DNA from 3 places in the Diaphorobacter sp. C33 genome. Region 3 is predicted to be linked to each of the others. Evidence: predicted binding sites of a transcription regulator. Region 3 holds the regulator's gene; each other region holds the start of a gene.
The links. Region 3 encodes sigma-54, which starts transcription at its own class of promoters, with help from an activator protein. Its sites were predicted from a motif close to TGGCANGNAANCTGCTTT; they were not measured.
Positions count from the first base shown of each region.

Region 1 (7,674 bases), 1.7 Mb from region 3:
CCATCCTGCGCGCGGGCAACGGCTTCCTGGACGGCATGCTCAACGTGGTGCCGGGCGCGCGCATCGGCCACATCGGCCTGTACCGCGACCCGGACACGCTGCAGCCGGTCGAGTATTACTTCAAGATGCCCTCCGAGATGGCCGAGCGCGACATCATCGTCGTGGATCCGATGCTGGCCACCGGCAACTCCGCCGCCGCGGCCGTCGCGCGCCTCAAGCAACTGCAGCCGCGCTCGATCAAGTTCGTGTGCCTGCTGGCTGCACCCGAGGGCGTGGCCACGCTGCAAAAGGCCCACCCCGACGTGCCCATCTACACCGCCGCCATCGACCGCGAACTCAACGACCACGGCTACATCCTGCCCGGCCTGGGCGATGCGGGCGACCGCATCTTCGGGACCAAGTAACGCACTGGCGACAAGGCCTGCCCCGGCCCTGGCCGCGCCGGTCGCTGCTACTTCAGACCATTGCGGACGATTTCGGACGTCGGGCTACTGCGGCACCACCTGACCCACCGTGGCCGATGGCGCGGCCTGGCCCGCGGGTAGCGCCGGGCCGCCCGCGGCCTGGGCGTCGCGCCAGCCGGCCATGAGGTCATTGGCCATGGCCTGCAGCAACCGCTTTTCCCGCTCATCGAATGCGCGCGGCGCGGTGTCCATCAGGCACAGCGTGCCCAGCGCATGGCCCGCCGCGTCGCGCAGCGGAACGCCCGCGTAAAAGCGCAGACCCTGCTCGCGCAGCGCCGGATTGCCGGCAAAGCGCGCATCCCGCGCAATGTCGAGCACCACCAGCGACCGCTGCCGCGCCACCACATGCCCGCACAGCGACAGGCCGCGCGGCAGGCCCTGGCCCGCCGAGCAGGCCTGCCCCCCGCCGGCCGACAACGGGCCGTGCGCACACAGCGTGACCTGCCGCTCGCGATCCACCAGCGACACCATCGCCAGCGGTACGTCGAAGATGTCGGCCGCGCGCTGGGCCGTGTGCTGGCACAGCTGCTGCAGCGCGGGGCTGTCGAGCACGCCGCTGGCCTGCAGGGCGCGCAGACGCGCCTCGTCGTCCGCGGGAATGGGCGCGGGGGTGTAGGCGCCTTCCACGCTGGCGCCCTGCAGCTGCGCCACCTGGGCCAGGGTTTCCTCCAGCGACAGCGCCAGCGCGTCGGCGCCCAGTTGGGCACTCAGCTCGTCTTGCGGCTGGGACTGCACCCCACCCCACAGCGCCAGCACGATGTGCACATGCGGCCAGCGGCGCTTGAGCCTGCGGCACAGGTGCCGCGCGGCGGCGGTGGGCTCGGGCGCGAGCCACACCACGCAAACCACGCGCACGGCGTCCAGGTCCAGGCCATCCAGATGTTCGGCGCTCATGGCGCCCTCCACGCGCGCCAGCGCCGGGCAATGCTGCAGCGACAGCGCATGCGCCAGCATGCGCGCCGCGAACAGGTCGACCTCCCACTTGCCGCCCAGGCACACCACCGGCTCTTGCGCAGCGGCGTCGGGCACCGGGTACTGCTCCTCCAGCTCGTCCAGCAGCGCGTCCATGCCTTCGACCAGGCGCAGGCGGTGCTCGGGCGTGGCCACCTGCGCATGGTCGCCCACGGCCATGCGCAGCACGGGCACGCCCACCTGGCCGTAGAAAGCGGGCACGGCGCCCTTCAGGGCCTCGATGCGGGTGGTGCTCAGCTCGATGGCCTCCGCCGCGTCGCCCGCCAGCAGTCGCTGGTAGATGCGCGTGGGCTCATCCAGCACCGGCCGGCTGCCCAGCAGCACCTCCAGGAAGGCCAGCTGCGGCAGGTAGCGGCCGATCACCAGCAGGCACACGGTGAGCGGCGTGGACATGATGAGCCCCACCGGCCCCCACAGCGCCGCCCAGAAGGTGGCCGCCACGATGAGCGACAGCGCCGACAGCCCGGTGCTGGACCCATACAGCCAGGGCTCGATGACGTTGTTGCTCACCAGTTCCAGCAGCACGATGAGGCCGAGCGTCCACAGCACCAGGTCCCAGCCCGGGTCCACCGCGAAAGCGAGGGTGAGCGGAAACGCCGCAGCGATGAACGGCCCCAGGTAGGGCACGAAGCGCATCACCGCGGCCAGCGACCCCCACAGCACGGCACCGGGCACGCCGATGAGCCACAGGCCCGCCGCCATGGGAATGCCGTAGGTCACGTTCACCAGCAGTTGCATGGTCAGGTAGCGCGTGATGCGGTCGCCCGCCTCGTCCATGGCATCAGTGGCGCGGTGCAGATTGCCCCCCCACAGGCGCAGCAGGCGGTCGCGCAGGTCTACACGGTCCAGCAGGATGAAGATCACGAACACCAGCACCAGGCCCGCCTGGGTGAGCGGCCCACTGACCGCCGAGAGCGCGGCCATGAGCTGGTTGGCGGGCGACAGCACGGGCGGCTGCACCTGCACCTTTTGCACGGCCGGCGCGCGCGCGACACCCGACAAGGCGGGAGCGGCCGCCTCCACCTCGCGCTGCACGATGTCGAAGGTGCGCTTGGCGCCATCGAACATGCCGGGCGCGCGCAACTCCTGGCGCAGGCTGCGCAGCTTCTTGCGGATGGTGCTTTGGTAGGAGGGCAGCTGCGCGCTCAGCTCGCGCGCCTCGTTACCCACGAACAGCGCCCCCACGCCCAGCACCATCAGCATGGCCATCACCACCGCGATGACCGAGGGCAGGCGCGGCAGGCCCATGCGCTTGAGCTGCGCCACCAGCGGCTCCAGCACGAAGCTCAGCAGGAACGCCAATGCCAGCGGCACCAGCAGCGTACGGCCGAAGTACAGGCCCGCGACCACCAGCGCCGCGATCACCAGGCCGATCATGAACCGCAGGCTGGGCACCGTGGCGTCCAAGGCCGTGGCGGTGTGCACGGTGCGCTGCGGCGGATAGCCCGAAGCGGTGGCGCCGCGCGCCGCCCCCGTATCCCTGGCCGGCCTGGAATCGGTCGGCTCCTGCGGCCCGCTGTTGCCCATGGCGTTGTCCCCTTGCATCGCTTCTCGAAGTCGTGTCCGGCGCGTATTGTCTGCTGCGCGGCCCCGCGCCCCTGTAGGCGGCAGCCGCCACAGACTGCACGCGGGCGGACGACTGACAGCGCACGCCGTGCACCGCGCCGCCCGCAAGGCGCTCCGCCCTACCGATCAATGACCTAAAATAGCCCCAGAGCGCTTGCAGCAAGCGCGAGCAGCTATCAAAATAAAAGCGCCTCTGCCGCACCGCCCCGTCGGCACGCACCTACGGGTCCATCCCCAACAAAGCCACCGCCGCCGCCTTGACCGCCACCGCCACTCCCCTGATTGCCGCCGGCACCCTGCTGGGCGGCATCGGCCTGTTCCTGCTGGGCATGACCATGCTGACCGACGGGCTCAAGCTGGCGGCCGGGCGCGCGCTGGAGCGCATCCTGGCCGCCTGGACGCGCACGCCGCTGCACGGGCTGGTGACCGGGGTGGCGCTCACGGCGCTGGTGCAATCGTCCACCGCCATGACGGTGGCGGCCATCGGTTTCGTCAACGCGGGGTTGCTGGGCTTCAGCTCCGCGCTGTGGGTGGTGTTCGGCTCCAATCTGGGTTCATCGGTCACCGGCTGGCTCGTGGCGTGGCTAGGCTTTGCGGTGAAGGCCGATGCCTTCGCCCTTCCGTTCATCGGCATCGGCATGGCGCTGCAAATCACCGGCAGCGGCACGCGGCGCGGGGCGCTGGGCCAGGCGGTGGCGGGGTTCGGCGTGCTGTTTCTGGGTATCGAACTGCTGCGCAACGGCTTCACCGGGCTGGGTCCGCAAGCGCTGCCACCGCTGTCCAGCGACCTGCCGGGCCTGGCGCTGGCAGTGCTCATCGGCCTGGGCATGACGGTGGTGCTGCAGGCCTCGTCGGCCACGCTGGCGGTGGTGCTCACGGCCGTGGCGGGCGGGTCACTGGCGGTGGAAGTGGGCGCGGGCGTGGTCATCGGCGCCAACGTGGGCACCACGCTCACGGGCATCCTGGCCGCCATCCACGCCACGTCCAACGCGCGGCGCCTGGCGGCGGCACACGTGCTGTTCAACGTGGTGACGGCCGCGGCGGCCCTGGCGCTGCTGTCGCCCCTGCTCGCGGCCATCCACCATCTGGGCGTATGGCTCACGGGTGAGGGAGACGCAGTGACGCAGCTCGTGATCTTCCACACCGCGTTCAACCTGCTGGGCGTGCTGCTCATGTGGCCGCTGTCGGGGCCGCTCGCGCGCTTTCTGCTGGCACGCTTTCGCTCGGCGGACGAAGACGTGGCCCGTGCGCAGTTCCTGGACCACAACGTGGCCGCCGTGCCCGCGCTGGCCCTGCAGGCGCTGCGCCGCGAGATGGCGCGCGTAGGCCACCTGGCACTGCAGCTGGCGTCGGATGCCACCCGCATGGCGCCCGTCGCCCTGCCCTGGCAACCGGCCGGCGCACAGGCCGCGAGCCAGCTCACGCGCCAGTTGCAGGCGCTGGAGCAGCTGCAGCAGCAGGTGGGCGCGTTTGTGAGCGACGTGAGCCGCCAGCCGCTGTCGCGCGACGTGGCCGACCAGATGCCCGAGCTGCTGCGCATTGCGGGCTACTACGACACGCTGGCGCGTGTCATGCACCAGGTGGGCCAGCAGGCGCTGCGCGTCACGCACCCCGCAACGGTAGCGCCCACCACGCCCGAAGGCCACCCCCTGGCCGCGCTGCCCCTGGCCTTCACCGCGGCGCTGGATTTCTTTGCCGCCGCTGATCCCAAGGCCCACGACCTGGACCAGGTGAACACCGCACAAGCCGTGTTCAACGCGGCGTATGAAGCCGCCAAGGCCGCCGTGCTGCGCGCGGGTGCCCAGGGCTTGCTGGAAGTGACGGCCGTGCACGAGTGGACGGGCCTGCTGGGCGACCTGCGCCGCGCCGTGGAACAGGCCCACAAGGCCGCGCAGCATCTGGCAGCCCTGCCGCGTCTCAAACCCACCCCGCCCGCCAACGGCCCGGCAAGCGTTACGCCCGGTGCCGAATGATCTGCGGAAGCAGATCAGGCAAAAAAGCGCCTGAAACACCCTTGCATACTGCGCTGGAAGCTATATAAAGCATAGCAATCTGAGCACATCCGTACGGCTGCACCCCCAACGGGTGTTCCGTCATGGGCCGACGCACTGTTGCGTTATGGCACACGGCTGCGCCGCTGCGGCACAGCCGCGGCACGCCCCACCGCCCCCTTCCCTCTGTCGCCGTGCTGGCACGGCGCTTGCACTGAGGCACTGCCGCCGCCGCATCGGTGGCATTCCTTCACAAGCATTCAGGAGACACCACATGAACATGGCCGAAATCGCCAGCCTTGGCATCGCCAACCCCTACAAGCAGCAGTACGGCAACTACATTGGCGGGCAGTGGGTGGCGCCCGTGGACGGGCAGTACTTCGAGAACATCTCGCCCATCAACGGCCAGAAGTTCACGGCCGTGCCGCGCTCCAACAGCAAGGACATCGACGCCGCACTGGACGCCGCGCACAAAGCCAAGGCCGCGTGGGGCCGCACCTCGACCACCGAGCGCGCCAACATCCTGAACCGGATCGCCGACCGCATGGAGGCCAACCTGCTGCAGATCGCCGTGGCCGAGACCATCGACAACGGCAAGCCGCTGCGCGAGACCATGGCGGCCGACATTCCGCTGGCCATCGACCACTTCCGCTACTTCGCCGGCGCGGTGCGCGCGCAGGAGGGCGGCATCAGCGAGATCGACGCCGACACCATCGCCTACCACTTCCATGAGCCGCTGGGCGTGGTCGGGCAGATCATTCCGTGGAACTTCCCCATCCTGATGGCGGTGTGGAAGCTCGCCCCCGCGCTGGCTGCGGGCAACTGCGTGGTGCTGAAACCCGCGGAGCAGACGCCCGCCTCCATCCTGGTGCTGATGGAGATCATTGGCGACCTGCTGCCGCCGGGCGTGGTCAATGTGGTCAACGGCTTTGGCCTGGAGGCCGGCAAGCCGCTGGCCTCCAGCAACCGCATCGCAAAAATAGCCTTCACCGGCGAGACCACCACGGGCCGGCTCATCATGCAGTACGCCAGCCAGAACATCATTCCCGTGACGCTGGAGCTGGGCGGCAAGAGCCCCAACATCTTCTTCGAGGACGTGATGTCCGCCGACGACGGCTTCTTCGACAAGGCGTTGGAAGGCTTTGCGATGTTCGCGCTGAACCAGGGCGAGGTCTGCACCTGCCCCAGCCGCGCGTTGATCCAGGAATCGATCTACGAGCGCTTCATGGAGCGCGCGCTCAAGCGCGTGGCCGCTATCCAGCAAGGCCACCCGCTGGACAAGAACACCATGATCGGCGCCCAGGCCTCGCAGGAGCAACTGGAAAAGATCCTTTCTTACCTGGACCTGGGCAAGCAGGAAGGCGCCCAGTGCCTCATCGGCGGCGCGCGCAACACCGCCCTGGGCGGCGACCTGGCCGGCGGCTACTACGTGCAGCCCACGGTGTTCAAGGGCCACAACAAGATGCGCATCTTCCAGGAAGAAATCTTCGGGCCCGTGGTCTCGGTGACCACCTTCAAGACCGAGGAAGAGGCGCTGGAGATCGCCAACGACACGCTCTACGGCCTGGGCGCGGGCGTGTGGAGCCGTGATGGCGCACGCGCCTTCCGCATGGGCAAGGGCATCCAGGCCGGGCGCGTGTGGACCAACTGCTACCACCACTACCCCGCGCACGCCGCGTTTGGCGGCTACAAGCAGTCGGGCATCGGCCGTGAGAACCACAAGATGATGCTGGACCACTACCAGCAGACCAAGAACCTGCTGGTGAGCTACACCCAGCAGCCGCTGGGCTTCTTCTAAGCCCATACAGCGCCCCCACTGGCCGTCCCAGCGGGGGCGGCTGGTGCACGGGGGCTCCCCTTGCGTTCATTTGCACAGAGAAGGAGGTTTATCCCATGCCAGCCAAGACAATGAAAGCCGCCGTGGTCCGCGAGTTCGGCAAGCCGCTGACGATCGAAGAGGTGCCCGTGCCCACCCCCGCCGCCGACCAGATCCTGGTGAAGATCGAGGCCTCGGGCGTGTGCCACACCGACCTACACGCCGCCGAGGGCGACTGGCCCGTCAAGCCCAATCCGCCCTTCATCCCGGGGCATGAGGGCGTGGGCTTCGTCGCCGCCGTGGGCGCCAACGTCAAGCATGTGAAGGAAGGCGACCGCGTGGGCGTGCCCTGGCTGCACTCGGCCTGCGGCTGTTGCACGCACTGCCTGGGCGGTTGGGAGACGCTGTGCGAGTCGCAGAGCAACACGGGGTATTCGGTCAACGGCGGTTTTGCCGACTACGCGCTGGCCGACCCCAACTACGTGGGCCACCTGCCGAAAGACGTGGGCTTCGTGGACATCGCCCCCGTGCTGTGCGCCGGCGTGACCGTGTACAAAGGCCTGAAGGTGACCGACACCAAGCCCGGCGACTGGGTGGCGATTTCCGGCATTGGCGGCCTGGGCCACATGGCCGTGCAGTACGCCCGCGCCATGGGGCTGAACGTGGCTGCGGTGGACGTGGACGACGACAAGCTCGCGCTGGCCCGCCAGCTGGGCGCCAGCGTGACGGTGAACGCCCGCGACACCGACCCGGCCGCCTTCCTGCAAAAGGAGATCGGCGGCGCGCACGGCGCGCTGGTCACGGCCGTGTCGCCCAAGGCCTTCGAGCAGGCGCTGGGCATGGTGCGGCGTGGCGGCACGGTGTC
Region 1 covers NZ_CP129980.1:1,301,781-1,309,454, forward strand. The annotation lists gene upp (uracil phosphoribosyltransferase) at 1-404, shown strand, start outside; gene QY917_RS06215 (AI-2E family transporter) at 489-2,981, opposite strand; gene QY917_RS06220 (Na/Pi cotransporter family protein) at 3,260-4,975, shown strand; gene adh (aldehyde dehydrogenase) at 5,268-6,791, shown strand; gene adhP (alcohol dehydrogenase AdhP) at 6,887-7,674, shown strand, end outside.
Region 1: a site for sigma-54 is predicted at 5,192-5,209, ahead of adh (aldehyde dehydrogenase). Genes of this name have one in related genera too.

Region 2 (7,674 bases), 160 kb from region 3:
GCTGCCGCTGCCGTTGCCGTCTGGGCGGCCTGCAGGCCTTCCACGCGGAACACGCTCACTGCCTGGGCCAACTGGCCAGCCTGGGCCTTGAGCGAGCCCGTGGCGGCGGTGGCTTCCTCCACCAGTGCGGCGTTCTGCTGCGTGACCTGGTCCATCTGCGTGATGGCCTGGTGCACCTGCTCGATGCCCGCGCTCTGCTCCTGGCTGGCGGCGGTGATCTCGGCCACCAGGTCGCTCACGCGCTGCACGCTCTGCACGATGGCGTCCATGGTGCGGCCGGCTTCCTCGACCTGGTGGGAGCCTTCCTCCACCTTGGCGACCGAGTCGCCGATCAGGCCCTTGATGTCCTTGGCGGCAGCCGCGCTGCGCTGTGCCAGTGCACGCACCTCGCCGGCCACCACGGCAAAGCCGCGGCCCTGCTCGCCGGCGCGTGCGGCCTCCACCGCGGCGTTCAGCGCCAGGATGTTGGTCTGGAAGGCGATCGAGTCGATCACGCCGATGATGTCGCTGATCTTGCGGCTGCTGGCGTTGATGGCGCCCATGGTCTGCACCACGCCGGCCACCACCTGGCCGCCCTGCGTGGCCGTCTGCGCGGCGGAGGAGGCCAACTGGTTGGCCTGGCGCGCGTTGTCGGCGTTCTGGCGCACGGTGCTGGTCAGCTGCTCCATCGAGGCGGCGGTTTCCTGCAGCGAGCTGGCCTGCTCCTCGGTGCGCGAGGACAGGTCCTGGTTGCCTGCGTCGAGCTGGCTGGACGCCGTGGCGATGCCGTCGGTGCCCGAGCGCACGCGCGCCACCACCTGCGACAGGCTGGCGTTCATCTCCTGCAGCGCCTGCAGCAGCTGGCCGGTCTCGTCGCGCGAATCGACCTGCACGCGGCTGGTGAGGTCGTTGGCCGCCACGGCGCGCGCCACCTGCACGGCCTGCGCCAGCGGCCGCGTGATGCCGCGTGTGAGCCACCATGCGCACAGGGCGCCTGCGCCCAGGCCGAGCACGCCCAGCACGATCAGCCACAGCCGGCTTTGCCCATAGGTGACATTGATCCCCTGCGCCGTGGCGTCGATGCGGGAGCGTTGCATGTCCAGCAGGCGCTGGATCAGCGCCACGTACTGGTCGGTGGCGGGCAGGTACACCTGGGTGAGCAGGCGTTCGGCCTCCTCCAGCTGGCCCTCGGCCTTGGCCTTCACGGCCTGGTCGCGCGAGGACAGGTAGGTCACGCGCGCCTTCTGAATGTCGGCCCACAGGGCCTTTTCCTCGTCGCTGGTGAGCAGCGTCTCGATACGCTTTTGCAGCTCGGCCGATTCGCGCGTGGAGGTGGCGGTGTCTGCCGCGAAGAACTGGCCGAGCGAAGGGTCCGTGCTCTTGACGATGGCCGAGGTGCGCCGCGCCGCGCTGTACACATAGCGGTACCAGTCGCTGATCATGCGCTCCACCGCCAGGGGTTGCTGCGTCATCTCGTTGGTGGCTTGCGCCACGGTCTGCAGGCGCCATACGCCAAAGGCCGTCATCAGGGCCATCAGCAGCAGGACAAGGGCGAAGCCGCCTCCCAGGCGGGTGCCGATGCTGAGGTTTTTCATAGGATTTTCAGGAGGATTCAAACAAGGAAGGGCAGCGGTGGAGCGTCACGCCGGTGCGCGCAGGGCGCGCCGGTATTGCACGGCTTCGGCCACATGGGCGGCGCCCACGGTCCCGCAGCCCGATAGATCGGCAATAGTACGTGCAACCTTGAGGGCCCGGTGCGTGCTGCGCGCCGACCACGCCAGGCGCGCCGCCGCGGCCTGCAGGAACCGCGCGGCCGCGGTGTCCAGCGCCGCCATCTGTTCCAGCTCCTGGCCCTGCAATGCCTGGTTGGCCTTGCCCTGGCGCTGGAGCGCTCGTTCGTGCGCGCGGGCCACGCGTTCGCGCACGGCGCCGCTGGGTTCGCCGGGCGGGGCGCCCAGCAGTTCCTCGGGCGGCAGCGCGGGCACCTCCACATGCAGGTCGATGCGGTCCAGCAGCGGGCCGCTGAGCTTGCCCTGGTAGCGCGCGATCTGGTCGGGTGTGCAGCGGCAGGCGCGCTGGTGCGAGCCCGCAAAACCACAGGGGCAGGGGTTCATGGCCGCCACGAGCTGAAAGCGCGCCGGGAACTCGGCGCGCTGCGCCGCCCGGGCAATGGTGATGCGCCCGCTCTCCAGCGGCTCGCGCAGCGCTTCCAGGGCGCTGCGGGCGAATTCGGGGAATTCATCGAGGAACAGCACGCCTTCGTGCGCGAGCGAGATCTCGCCCGGGCGCGGCGGCGAGCCCCCGCCCACCAGCGCGATCGCGCTGCAGCTGTGGTGCGGGCTGGCTGTGGTGCGCTGCATCCACTGTGCGGGGCTGAAGCGCCCGGCCAGGCTGGCAATGGCCGCGCTCTCCAGCGCTTGCTCCACCCCCATCGGGGGCAGCAGCCCGGCAAAACGCTGGGCCAGCATGGACTTGCCCGAGCCCGGAGGCCCCACGAGCAGCAGCCCGTGCCCGCCTGCGGCAGCGATCTCCAGTGCGCGCTTGGCCGCGGCCTGCCCCTTCACGTCGGCCAGGTCCGGGCCATCGGTGGCCGGGGCCGGCGGCGCGGGTTGCAGCCGCTGCCAACCGCCGTCGTCCGCGCCATCATCGTTCGGCGGGGGCACGGGCACGAACTGGCGTACCACGTCCAACAGGTGGTGCGCGCGGTAGATCTCGGTGCCCGGCACCAGCGCAGCTTCTTCGGCGCTGCCGGGGGGAAGCACCGTGCGCACGGGCTGCGCCAGCGCGCGCAGCGCCAAGCTGGTCGCCAGGGCGCCGCGCACCGGGCGCAGCAGGCCCGACAGCGATAGCTCGCCGGCGAACTCCCAGCCGTCCAACCGGGCCGCGTCGATCTGCCCGCTCGCGGCCAGGATGCCCAGCGCGATCGGCAGGTCGAAGCGGCCGGAGTCTTTGGGCAGATCGGCCGGCGCCAGGTTCACGGTGATCTTCTTGTTGGCCGGGAATTCCAGCCCGGCGTTCTGCAGCGCGGAGCGCACGCGCTCGCGCGCCTCCTTGACCTCGACATCGGCCAGGCCCACCAGCGCGAAGCTGGGCAACCCGTTGGCCAGGTGTACTTCCACAGTAACGGCGGGCGCGTGCAGGCCCAGCAGGGCGCGGCTTTGCACCAAAGCAAGACTCATCGCAACGGATCTCCCCAGGCATGTGCGTGCAACCATGGCGACGGATGCGCAAGGGGGGCCGCCCTGCACCAGGCTGGTGCGAAATGCGCCGGGCTGCAACCCCTGTGACTGCACGTATGCCTCAGGATGGTACCCGGCAGGCCGTCGCGGGGCGGATTTCGGGGTGGCACGGTCCATGCATTGAGGGGGTGTCAACCGTCGCCCAACACTGGAGGAACCATGCACCGCTTTTCCCTCAAGACCCTGGCCCTCGCTTTTGCGGCCGTCGCCGTACCGGGCCTTGCCAGCGCCCAGCTCACGGCCAATGTGTCGCTGACCAGCAACTACAAGTTCCGCGGCCAGGACCAGGACGTGAACCGCATCAAGGCCGTGAACCCGGCCATCCAGGGCGGGTTCGACTACAGCTTTGGCGACAGCGGCTTCTACGTGGGCAACTGGAACTCCAGCGTGGACTGGCTGTCCGGCAACTCCATCGAGGCCGACTTCTACGGCGGCTACAAGTTCAAGGCCGGTGAGGTGGACCTGGATGTGGGCGCGCTCACGTATGTGTACCCGGGCAACACCAACGGCAACACCACCGAGCTGTACGGTGCGGCCACGTACGGCCCGTTCACGGCCAAGTACTCGCACACCGTGTCCAAGGATTACTTCGGCTGGGCGGGCGCCAAGACCTCCAGCAACCGTGGGCGCAACACGGGCTACCTGAACCTGGCGTTTGCGCAGGAGGTTGCGCCCAGCGTCACGCTGAAGGCGTCCGTGGGCTACACGCGCTTTGCCAGCGATATCAAGGATCTGGGCGTGCCCAACTACGTGGACTATAGCGTGGGCGGCGCCTACGACTTCGGCGCCGGCCTGTCGTTGTCCGCGGCGGTTGCCGGAGCCAACAAGAAGGGCTTCTTCGGCGATGCCAACAAGGCCCGCCTGATCGTCTCCCTCACCAAGACCCTCTAACTCTCGACAAGGAATCGATCATGAAAATGGTCACCGCCATCATCAAACCCTTCAAGCTCGACGAGGTGCGCGAGTCCCTGTCGGACATCGGCGTGCAGGGCATCACCGTGACCGAGGTGAAGGGCTTTGGCCGCCAGAAGGGCCATACCGAGCTGTACCGCGGCGCCGAGTACGTCGTGGACTTCCTGCCCAAGGTGAAGATCGAGGCCGCCGTGGCCGACGAGCTGGTGGAACGCGTCATTGAGGCCATCGAAGGCGCGGCCCGCACCGGCAAGATCGGCGACGGCAAGATCTTCGTGGCGCACCTGGAGCAGGTGGTGCGCATTCGCACCGGCGAGACCGGCCAGGAAGCCCTGTGAGCGCGCGCCGCACAGGCATTCGTCCCTCCCGACCCAGAGATCTGCCATGAAAAAACTATTTGCTTCCCTACTGATCGGTGCAAGCCTGCTGGCCGGTGGCGCCGGCGCGCTGGCCCAGACACCCGACGCGGCCGCGGCGGCTTCGGAGCCCGTGGCCGTCGCCCCCGCGCCTGCGCCCGCTGCCGAGCCCGTCGCAGCACCTGCTGCGGCACCCGCACCCGCGGCAGCGGCAGAGGCGCCCGCCGCGCCCAAGGTGGACTCGGGCGACACCGCCTGGATGCTGACCTCCACGCTGCTCGTGATCCTGATGATCATCCCGGGCCTGGCCTTGTTCTACGGGGGGCTGGGCCGCACCAAGAACATGCTGTCCGTGCTGATGCAGGTGTTCGTGATCTTTGCCCTGGTGTCGCTGCTGTGGTCCATCTATGGCTACAGCCTCGCGTTCTCCGGCGAGGGCCAATTCGTGGGCGACCTGTCCAAGCTTTTCCTGAAGGGCGTGAGCCAGGAAACCTTTGGTGCGCTGGCGACCATTCCTGAATACGTGTTCATCGCCTTCCAGGGCACGTTCGCGGCCATCACCGTGGCGCTGATCGTGGGCTCCTTTGCGGAACGCATGCGTTTTGCGGCCGTGCTCATCTTCGCGCTGCTGTGGTTCACCTTCAGCTACGTGCCCATGGCCCACATCGTGTGGGGTGGCGGCCTACTGGCGGCCGACGGCGCGCTCGATTTTGCGGGCGGCACCGTGGTGCACATCAATGCCGGTATCGCGGGCCTGGTGGGTGCCTACATGGTGGGCAAGCGCATCGGCTTTGGCCGCGAAGCGTTCACTCCGCACTCGCTCACGCTGACCATGGTGGGCGCCTCGCTGCTGTGGGTGGGCTGGTTCGGCTTCAACGCCGGCTCTGCAGGGGCCGCCAACGCCGTTGCGGGCCTGGCCTTCGTGAACACCGTTCTGGCCACCTCGGCCGCCACGCTGTCGTGGATCGCCGGCGAAGCGCTGCACAAGGGCAAGGCCTCCATGCTGGGCGCGGCCTCGGGCGCGGTGGCCGGCCTGGTGGCGGTCACGCCCGCCGCGGGCTTCGTGGGCCCCATGGGCTCCATCGCGATCGGCCTGATCGCCGGCCTGGTCTGCCTGTGGGGTGTGGGCGGCCTGAAGAAGATGCTGAACGTGGACGATGCCTTTGACGTGTTCGGCGTGCATGGCGTGGGCGGCATCGTGGGCGCCATCCTCACCGGCGTGTTCGCGGCCCAGGGCCTGGGCGGCACCGGCGGCCTGACGCCCGACACCTTCAGCATGGGCGCGCAGGTGTGGGTGCAGGTCAAGAGCGTGCTGTTCACCATCGTGTGGTCGGGCGTGGTGTCCTTCATCGCCTACAAGGTCGCCGACCTGCTGGTGGGCCTGCGCGTGAGCGAGGAAGCCGAGCGCGAGGGCCTGGACATCACCTCCCATGGCGAGACGGCCTACCACCGCTGAGCGGCGTTGAACGGCGGGCGCCGCGTGGTGGCGCGGCGCCCCCGATGACAAGCGAGCAACTCCCTGTCCCGTTTTTGGGCCCGCCCTTGGCGGGCCTTTTCTTTGGGCGGCGCGCAGGCCCGGGGCCAATAATGCCTGCATGAACACTGCCTGGACACCCCTGGCCGCCGCGCCCGCGCAACTCGGCGAATCTCCCTTCTGGCACCCCCTGGAGTCCCGTCTGTACTGGGTGGACATCGCTGGCCGCGCGCTGTGGCGCAGCGGCGCGCACGGAAGCGATGCGCAATGCTGGCCCCTGCCGGCCGAGCCCGGCTGCATCGCGCCGGCGCGCCAAGGGGGCACACCCGCAGGCCTGGTGGTGGCGCTGCGCGACCGCATCTGCCACGCGCCGCGCTGGGGCGGGCCGCTCCTCACGCTGGCGCACTTGCCCATCGACCCGGCGACCGAGCGTGCCAACGACGGCAAGTGCGACGCGCTCGGGCGCCTGTGGGTGGGCACGGTGCATGAGCCCGCCCAGGGCCCGCGCCAGCCCGTCGCTGCGCTGTACTGCATCGACCTGCGCGGCCGGGACCAGGCCGGCCCCGATGCTCCCACGGTGCGCCGCATGCTGGACGGCGTGGCCACCGCCAACGGCCTAGCCTGGTCGCCGGACGGGCGCACGCTGTATTGGAGCGACACGCCCTCGCACACCATCCGCGCCTGGGACTGCAACGCGCAGTTGGAGCCCATCGGGGCGCCGCGTGTGTTGCACCGCTTTGCGACGCGCGATGAGGCAGTCCCCTATGGCGGCCGCCCGGACGGTGCCGCTGTGGATGTCGAAGGCGCCTACTGGTGCGCGCTGTACGAGGGCGCGCGCGTGCTGCGCTTGTCGCCGCGCGGTGAGGTGCTGGCCGAGCTGCCCACGCCGCTGTCCTGCCCCACCATGCCCTGCGTCGGTGGGCCGGACGGACACACGCTGTTCGTCACCTCTGCACGCAAGGGCCGCAGTGCCGATGAGCTGGCGCGCTGGCCTCAGTCGGGGCAGGTGCTGTCCACCCGCGTGGCCGTGGCGGGGTTGCCCGTGGCCTGGTGCGAGGTCGGCCAGCGCTGACCCCTGCGGCGCGCATGGCTGCCAGCGCCATTCACGCCGCGCGTTCAAAAAAATCAAACCTGCGCCACGGCCGCCTGAAAGGGCAGGGCAGTACCATCGCCGGATGGACGCAGCCCTTCGCCAGATCATCGACCGCGTGCGCGACAGCGCAGACCGCCGCAGCGCCGTGCGCATCTGCGGCGGAGGCACCAAAGACTTCCATGGCCCGGGCGCGCCGCAGCATGCCGGCGAGCCGCTGGACATGCGGCCCCTGGCCGGCATCGTGAGCTACGAGCCCAGCGAACTGGTGGTGACCGCGCTCGCCGGCACGCCGCTGGCAGAGCTGGAGGCGCTGCTCGCGCGCCATGGCCAGAGCCTGCCGTTTGAGCCGCCACGCTTTGCCGAAGGCGGCACCGTGGGGGGCATGGTGGCGGCCGGCCTGTCGGGGCCGGCGCGCGCCAGCGTGGGTGCGGTGCGCGACTACGTGCTGGGCGTGGAGATCATCAACGGGCGCGGCGAGCTGCTGCGCTTTGGCGGGCAGGTGATGAAGAACGTGGCGGGCTATGACGTCTCGCGCCTCATGGCCGGGGCCTGGGGGCAGCTCGGCGTGATCACCGAGGTCAGCCTGAAGGTGCTGCCGGTGCCGCCGGCGGAGGCCACGCT
Region 2 covers NZ_CP129980.1:3,140,861-3,148,534, forward strand. The annotation lists gene QY917_RS14685 (methyl-accepting chemotaxis protein) at 1-1,574, opposite strand, end outside; gene QY917_RS14690 (YifB family Mg chelatase-like AAA ATPase) at 1,620-3,158, opposite strand; gene QY917_RS14695 (TorF family putative porin) at 3,378-4,109, shown strand; gene glnK (P-II family nitrogen regulator) at 4,130-4,468, shown strand; gene QY917_RS14705 (ammonium transporter) at 4,515-5,942, shown strand; gene QY917_RS14710 (SMP-30/gluconolactonase/LRE family protein) at 6,082-7,032, shown strand; gene glcE (glycolate oxidase subunit GlcE) at 7,136-7,674, shown strand, end outside.
Region 2: a site for sigma-54 is predicted at 3,323-3,340, ahead of QY917_RS14695 (TorF family putative porin). Genes of this name have one in related genera too.

Region 3 (7,674 bases):
GCAAAGTCCACCATGCGGTGCGACACGTCGCTGCCAAAAATCGGCACCGAAGCCGCGGTAACGGCGCTGGCCGCTTCATCCTTGATAGCAGACCAGACATGCGCCTGGTGCGGCAATAGCTTCTCGAAGGCAAAGCGCCGCTGCAGCCCCGGCGCGATGCGGCAGGCGATCTGCGCAGCCTCGATGACCACGGTGCCGCTGCCGCAGCAGGGGTCGTACAGCGGCAGCGGCTGCTCGCCATGCGGGTCCCAGCCGGTGGCGGCGATCATGGCGGCGGCCAGCGTTTCCTTGAGCGGCGCGTCGCCCTTGTCCTCGCGCCAGCCGCGTTTGAACAGCGGCTCGCCCGAGGTGTCGATGTAGATCTGGGCGCGGTCGCTGGTCAGGTGCAGGTGCACGCGCACGTCGGGCCACTGCGTCTGCACGTCGGGACGCACGCCGGCCTTGGCGCGGAAGCGGTCGGCCACGGCATCCTTCACGCGCAGCGCGGCGAAGTTCAGGCTCTTGAGCGGGCTGTGCTGGGCCGTCACCTCCACCTTGAAGCTCTGGCGCGGGGTGAACCAGATCTCCCAGGCCACGTCGGCCGCGGCGGCATAGATGTCGTCCTCGTTGCGGTAGGGCCGCTCGGCCAGTTGCACCAGCACGCGCTGCGCCAGGCGGCTGTGTAGGTTCAGGCGCAGCGCATCGCGCCACGAGGCGCGCAGCAGCACGCCCGCGCGGCCCACGAGCAGGTCCTGCCCGGCCAGCCCCGTGAGGCTGTGCACCTCGTCGGCCAGATAGCCCTCCACGCCAGCGGCGCAGGGCAAAAAGAGTTGAAGCTGGTTCATTGCGGCTGTGCTGCGCGCTGCAGCAATGGCTGGAGCACGGATTCAGGAATGGGTGCGGGCTTGCGGGCCGCCCGGTCGATGAAGACGATGCCGGTCTTGCCGCGCGCGATCTCGCGCCCCCGGCTCTTCTCGGTCAACCGGAAGACGAGGTCGAAGCCGTAGCGGTTGAAGTCCTGCGGCGTCATCTCCACGCGCAGCGTCTCGCCGTGGAACGCCTCGGACTTGTACTGCGCCACGATGTCGCCCACCACGGTGGACAGGCCCGCCACGTCGGCCTCGGGGTAACCCAGCGACTTGAAGAAACGCACGCGCGCCTCGGACACGAGGCTGAGCAACTGCGCGTTGTCCAGGTGTCCGCCCTGGTTGACATGGCTGATGTAGATCTGCAGCTCGGTACTGAAGCCGAAGTGCGGGGGAAGGTCGAAGACGACGCGTGCCATGGTTCAAAGTGCCTTGCGGAGGTTGGCCGGGGCGATCTTGAGCGCCTCACGGTATTTGGCCACGGTGCGGCGCGCACATTCAATGCCCTGCTCCTTGAGCATCTCGGCGATCTGGCTGTCCGACAGCGGCTTGTGCGGGTTCTCGGCCGCGATGAACTGCTTGATGAGCGCGCGCACGGCCGTGCTGGAGGCGTTGCCGCCGGTTTCGGTGCCCAGCCCCGAGCCGAAGAAATACTTGAGTTCGTAGGTGCCTTGCGGCGTGGCCATGTACTTGGCGGTGGTCACGCGGCTGATGGTGGACTCGTGCAGGCCCAGTTCATCGGCAATGTCGCGCAGCACCAGCGGGCGCATGGCCAGTTCGCCATGCACGAAGAAGTTCTTCTGCCGCTCCACGATGGCGCGCGACACGCGCAGGATGGTGTCAAAACGCTGCTGGATGTTCTTGATGAACCAACGCGCCTCCTGCAGCCGTGCCTGCAGCGCCTGGTGGCCTTCGCCACGGCCGCCGCGCAACGCACCGGCGTAGATGTCGTGCACGCGCAGGCGCGGCATCACGTCCGGGTTGAGCTGCACGCTGAAGTTCTGCTGTCCGCCGCGGCCGGTTTTCTTGACGATCACGTCGGGCACGATGATGTTGCGGTCCACGTCGGCAAAGCGCCTGCCCGGGCGTGGCTCCAGCCGCGCGATCAAGGCCATCGCGGCGCGCGTGCGCTCTTCGCTGGTGCCGCAGGCCTGCGCCAGGCGGCGCACGTCGCGCTTGGCCAGCAGGTCCAGCGGCTGGTCGCAAATGGCCAGCGCGGCCTGGATCACGTCGGGGTCGCCCTCTTCGTCCTGGTCCATCGCACGCAGCTGCAGCGTGAGGCATTCGGCCAGGCCGCGCGCGCCCACGCCCGCGGGTTCCAGGCTTTGCAGCAGGCGCAGCGCCACGGTGAAGCGGTGCACCAATTCATCGAGTTGCTCGGGGTCTTCGGTGCCCGCCAGGCTGGCGGCCAGGTCCTGCAGCGACTCGTCCAGGTAGCCGTCGTCGTTCAGCGATTCGATGAGGAAGCGCAGCGCGGCCATGTCCAGCTCGGACAGGCGCAGCGCCAGCGCCTGGCGATGCAGGAAGGCCGTGAGCGACTCCTGGCTGCGGGCCAGCTCGGTGGCGTCCACCTCGTCGTCGCTCCCCGCGCCGGCACCGTTGCGCGCCGGGGCGTCGCCGCCCCACTCGCTGTCGTCGGGCGCCAGGTCTACCGAGCCGTCGCCTTCCCAGTCCGCGGGTTCGGCCGTGGATTCGGCTGTGGAGGTTTCTGCATCATTTTGGCTTGTAGCGCTTTCCTGCCCTGCGCTGACAGCTCCTGAATAAATAGCATCTTCAACTTCTCGGTCTTGCTCGCTCACCGGTGCATCGGCCTGGGCCAGGCCGAACTCCTCGCGCGGGGCCTCTTCCAGCGTGCGCTCCAGGAAGGGGTTCTCGTCGAGCATTTGCTCGACCTCCTGGGCCAGCTCCAGCGTGGACAGCTGCAGCAGGCGGATCGACTGCTGCAACTGCGGTGTGAGCGCCAGGTGCTGCGAGACGCGCAGCGACAGGCCGGGCTTCATGGCCTGCAACCCACTGTCTGGTCCTGCATCGCGCCGTGGTCGCCCATCACTCTCACATGCGGAAGTGCTCGCCCAGGTACACCCGGCGCACTTCCGCGTTGTCGACGATGTCCGACGGCGTACCCTGAGCCAGCACCTGGCCGTCGCTGATGATGAAGGCGTGGTCGCAGATGCCCAGCGTCTCACGCACGTTGTGGTCGGTGATCAGCACGCCAATGCCGCGCGCCTTGAGAAAGCCAATGATGCGCTGGATCTCGATCACGGCGATCGGGTCGATGCCGGCGAAGGGCTCATCCAGCAGGATGAAGCGCGGCTGCGTGGCCAGCGCGCGCGCGATCTCCACGCGCCGGCGCTCGCCGCCCGACAGCGCCAGTGCAGGCGACTTGCGCAGGTGGTCCACGCGCAGCTCCTGCAGCAGCGCGGTCAGGCGCCGCTCCACCTCGGCGCGCGGCAGGGAGCGGCCGGCCTCGTCGGTCTGCAGCTCCAGCACCGCGCGCACGTTGTCTTCGACATTGAGCTTGCGAAAGATCGAGGCTTCCTGCGGCAGGTACGACAGGCCCAGCCGCGAGCGCCGGTGGATGGGCATGTCCGTCACGTCCTGCCCGTCGATGCTGATGCGGCCGCCGTCGCTGCGCACCAGGCCGACGATCATGTAGAACGACGTGGTCTTGCCGGCGCCGTTGGGGCCCAATAGGCCCACCACCTCTCCCTTTTGCACGACCACGGACACGTCCTTGACCACCTTGCGGCTGCCGTAGGACTTCTCCAGGTGCAGCGCCTCCAGGCGGCTGACGCCTTCGCTCATGCGCGCATCGTCCAAGGCCGCGCTCACTTCGCGCCGTCCAGGCTGGGGCTGGTACGCAGCGCGGGCGGCTCGGTGCGCACGGGCGGCGTGGCGCTGGTGCCCGAGGCAGGCTCCTTGGGCGCGAGCACCGCCCGCACCCGGCCGCCCGGCGTGCCAGCAGTGGCGCCGGCGGGCGCGGTCTTCTGCCCGTCCACGGTGAACACGTCCGTGAGGTTGTTGTAGACGATGAGGGCGCCGGCTAGCTCGTCGGTCAGTGTGGCCTCGCGGTAGCGGCGCAGCTCGGCGCGGCGGATGAGCTTCACCACGTCGGCGCGGCCGTCGTATTCGATGACCTCGCCCTCGCCCTCGACGAACTCGTCGGGCGCGCCCGGCGCGGTGTCACGTTTTTGCCGGAAAAAAGCGCGCTTGCCCGGCTCGGCCGTCACCACACCGTACTGGAAGCCGTCGGCATCCTGGCGCACCTCCAGCTGCGCGCCGCGCAGCACGATGGTGCCCTTGGTCATGACGACACGGCCGGTGAAAACGCTGGTCTGCTTGAGCTCATCGTGGCGCAGGGCATCGGCCTCGATGTTCATGGGCTTGTTGCGGTCGGCTTTTTCGGCGTGCACCAGCGGCGATGCAGCCAGCGCCAGGGCCAGCGCTGCGGCGCGGGACAGGAGGAGGAAGGGCAATCGGGTTCTCATAGAGGGCACGAATCTTGCGGTCATTGTACTGACGCAAGCGCGCCGCCGCCGCAGTGGATCGCATCAACCCGTACAGGCCTGCCACCGGCTGTCATGCCGCCGCGCCAACCGGTGCGCAGGCATGAAAAAAGCGCGCCCGTAGGCGCGCTTGTCGTTGGTCGCGGCGGGGCGCTTCAGCCCTTGCGCGCTACGCCAACCAGGTGCTCCACCACCTGCAGCACGCTTTGCATGTTGCCGGCCATGGTGCCGTCGGTGTAGTAGCGGCCGGCCACTCCCATGGAGGGCACGCCTTCGACCTGGTAGCCGTCCTGCAGCTGCGACGCCTTGCGCACCTGGTTGGATACGGTGAAGGAGTTGTAGACCTCCTTGAACTTCGCCACGTCCACGCCCTGCTTGCCGATCCAGTCGAAGATCAGCTCGTCCTTGTTCAGCGGCAGGCGTTCCACGTGCACCGCGCGGAACACCTTCGCATGCAGCTCGGGCAGCTTGCCCATGCCTTCCAGCGCGTAGTAGAGCTTTTGCTGCGGCACGAAGCTCGCATTGAACGCCACGGGCACGCGGCGGATGTGCAGGTCCTTGGGCGCCGACTTGATCCAGGCCTCCAGCGAAGGCTCGAACGTGTTGCAGTGCGGGCAGCTGTACCAGAAGAACTCGATGACCTCGATCTTCCCGGCAGGTGCCTCGAGTGCGACGGGCTTGCCCAGCTTGACGTAGTCCTTGCCTTCCTTGAACTGGCGGCCTTGCGCCAGTGCGGGCGCCGCCAGCGGCAGGCTCAGGGCGGTGGCCGCGGAGGCGACGGTCAGAGAAAACTCACGGCGTTTCATAGGTTGGGATCACTCCTGGACAGTATGGAGGGTTGTGAGCGCCAGCGCGGGCAAAAGTTCAGCGCTGCACCCGGACCAGCGCGGACTCCACCCCCGCGCCATCGAGTTTTTCCTTCAGCGACTCGGCGTCGTCACGCTTGCCGAACGGGCCCACGCGCACGCGGAACACCGTGCGGCCGTTCTGCTCACGCTCGCTGACGCGCGCCTCCCAGCCCAGCATGGCCAGCTTGGCGCGCTGCGCATCGGCATCCTGCTGGGTGCGGAACGCGCCCGCCTGCACGAAGTATTCGAAAGGATCGGCACTGGTCGTGGGAGCGGGCGCCGCGTTGGCCTTGGCGCGGGCCAAGTCGCCCAGCGGGTCGGCCGACGTCGGTGCCGCGCCGGGCCGGCTGGCCGCCGCCCGCGGACCCGACGCAGGCTGGGCTGCGGCGGTCGCGGTGTCGGACGCGGGAGCGGCAGCCGGCGCAGCGGGGCGCACAGGGTTTTTGCCGTACAACGGCGCGTTGGGGTCCCAGTTCTTGTTCTTCGTGGCCTCGTCCTGCTCGGACGCACGCGGCGTGCTCTTGTTCAGGAAGGGCACGGGCACCTTGGTCACATACACGGCCACGGCCAGCGCGGCTCCCAGGCCCACGATCACCCCGAGGATGAAGCCTACGATGGTGCCGCCGCGTTGCTGTTTCTTCATATCAGTGGTCACTTACATTCTGGCTGGCGCAGACACGCCCAGCACCGCCAATCCATTGTGCAATACCTGCGCTGTGGCCGCGACGAGCGCCAGCCGCGCCTGCTTGACAGCCTCGTCGTCCACCAGAATGCGTTCGGCGTCGTAATAGCTGTGGTAGGCGGCAGCCAGGTCGCGCAGGTAGAAGGTCACGTCGTGCGGCGCATTGCCGGCCGCGGCCGCGGTGAGCATCTCGGGATACTTGGCGAGCAGCAGCATCAGCGCCTGGGCCTGCGGGCCTTCCAGCGGCGACAGGTCCACATCGCGCAGCGCGGCCACGTCGTAGTCCTCGCGCCAGCCACGCAGCACCGAGCAGATGCGCGCGTGGGCGTACTGCACGTAATACACGGGGTTGTCGTTGTTCTGCGCCACGGCCAGGTCGACGTCGAAGGTGTATTCGGTGTCGGGCTTGCGCGACAGCAGGAAGAAACGCACCGCGTCCTTGCTGGTCCACTCGATCAGGTCGCGCAGCGTCACGTAGCTGCCGGCGCGCTTGCTGATCTTGACCTCCTCGCCATTGCGCACCACGCGCACCATGGTGTGCAGCACGTAGTCGGGGTAGCCCTGGGGGATGCCCACGTCCGCCGCCTGCAGGCCGGCGCGCACGCGCGCGATGGTGCCGTGGTGGTCCGTGCCCTGGATGTTCACCACCTTGGTGAAGCCGCGCTGGAACTTCTGGATGTGGTAGGCCACGTCAGGCACGAAGTAGGTGTATGTGCCATCCTGCTTGCGCATGACACGGTCCTTGTCGTCCCCGTAGTCGGTGGACTTGAGCCACAGCGCGCCGTCCTGCTCGTAGGTCTTGCCGTTGGCGACGAGGCGCTGCACGGTCGCGTCCACATGGCCGTTGGCGTAGAGGCTGGACTCCAGGTAGTACTGGTCGAATTGGAGGTTGAAGGCCTGCAGATCCTTGTCCTGCTCATTGCGCAGGTAGGCCACGGCGAACTGGCGGATGTTCTCGTAATCCTCGACATCGCCATTCGCCGTGAACGCGCGGTCATCGGCCTGGACGGTGGACTTGGCGAGGAAGGCGTCGGCGATGTCCTGGATGTAGTCGCCGTTGTAGAAATTCTTGGCCAGCGGGTTGTCCGCGTCGGTGGGCCAGCAGTCATCCCCCGGTTTGAAGCCCTTGGCGCGCAGTTGCGTGCTCTTGGTGAGGGTGTCGATCTGCACGCCCGCGTCGTTGTAATAGAACTCGCGGTGCACACTCCAGCCCTGGGTGGCGTACAGATGGCTGATGGCGTCGCCGATGGCGGCCTGGCGGCCGTGACCGACGTGCAGCGGGCCGGTGGGGTTGGCGGAGACGAACTCCACCAGGACTTTCTCGCCGCGCGCCGGCTGGTAACCATATTGCGCGCCTTGCGCCAGCACCTCGTGCACCACCTGCTGCTTGGCGGCGGGCTTGAGGCGGATGTTCAGAAAACCGGGGCCGGCGATCTCGATGGCCTGTACCCATTTTTGGAACGCGGGCGTGGCCTCCAGCGCGGCCTGTAGCTGTTCGCCCAGTGCGCGGGGATTCTGCTTGAGGGGCTTGGCCAGCTGCATGGCGGCCGTGCACGCGAGGTCGCCATGAGCAGCGACCTTGGGAGATTCGAAGGCCGCGCGGCTGCCTGCGCCGGGCGACACCTTTTCCAGCTCGTCGGCCAGCGCCGCGAGCAATTCCTGTTTGACGGAGAGCATGGGGGCGGATTCTACGGGCCGACCCGTCATCCATTCGTGACCGCCCGGCGTTATGCTGGGTGGCCCGTGGGGCACTGCGTTGCCGGCGGGCGCATTCACCTTTTCCTTTTTTGCAG
Region 3 covers NZ_CP129980.1:3,300,246-3,307,919, reverse strand. The annotation lists gene QY917_RS15585 (class I SAM-dependent RNA methyltransferase) at 1-824, opposite strand, end outside; gene QY917_RS15580 (thioesterase family protein) at 821-1,264, opposite strand; gene QY917_RS15575 (RNA polymerase factor sigma-54) at 1,268-2,845, opposite strand; gene lptB (LPS export ABC transporter ATP-binding protein) at 2,898-3,650, opposite strand; gene lptA (lipopolysaccharide transport periplasmic protein LptA) at 3,674-4,333, opposite strand; gene QY917_RS15560 (thiol:disulfide interchange protein DsbA/DsbL) at 4,507-5,157, opposite strand; gene QY917_RS15555 (SPOR domain-containing protein) at 5,216-5,842, opposite strand; gene argS (arginine--tRNA ligase) at 5,855-7,558, opposite strand.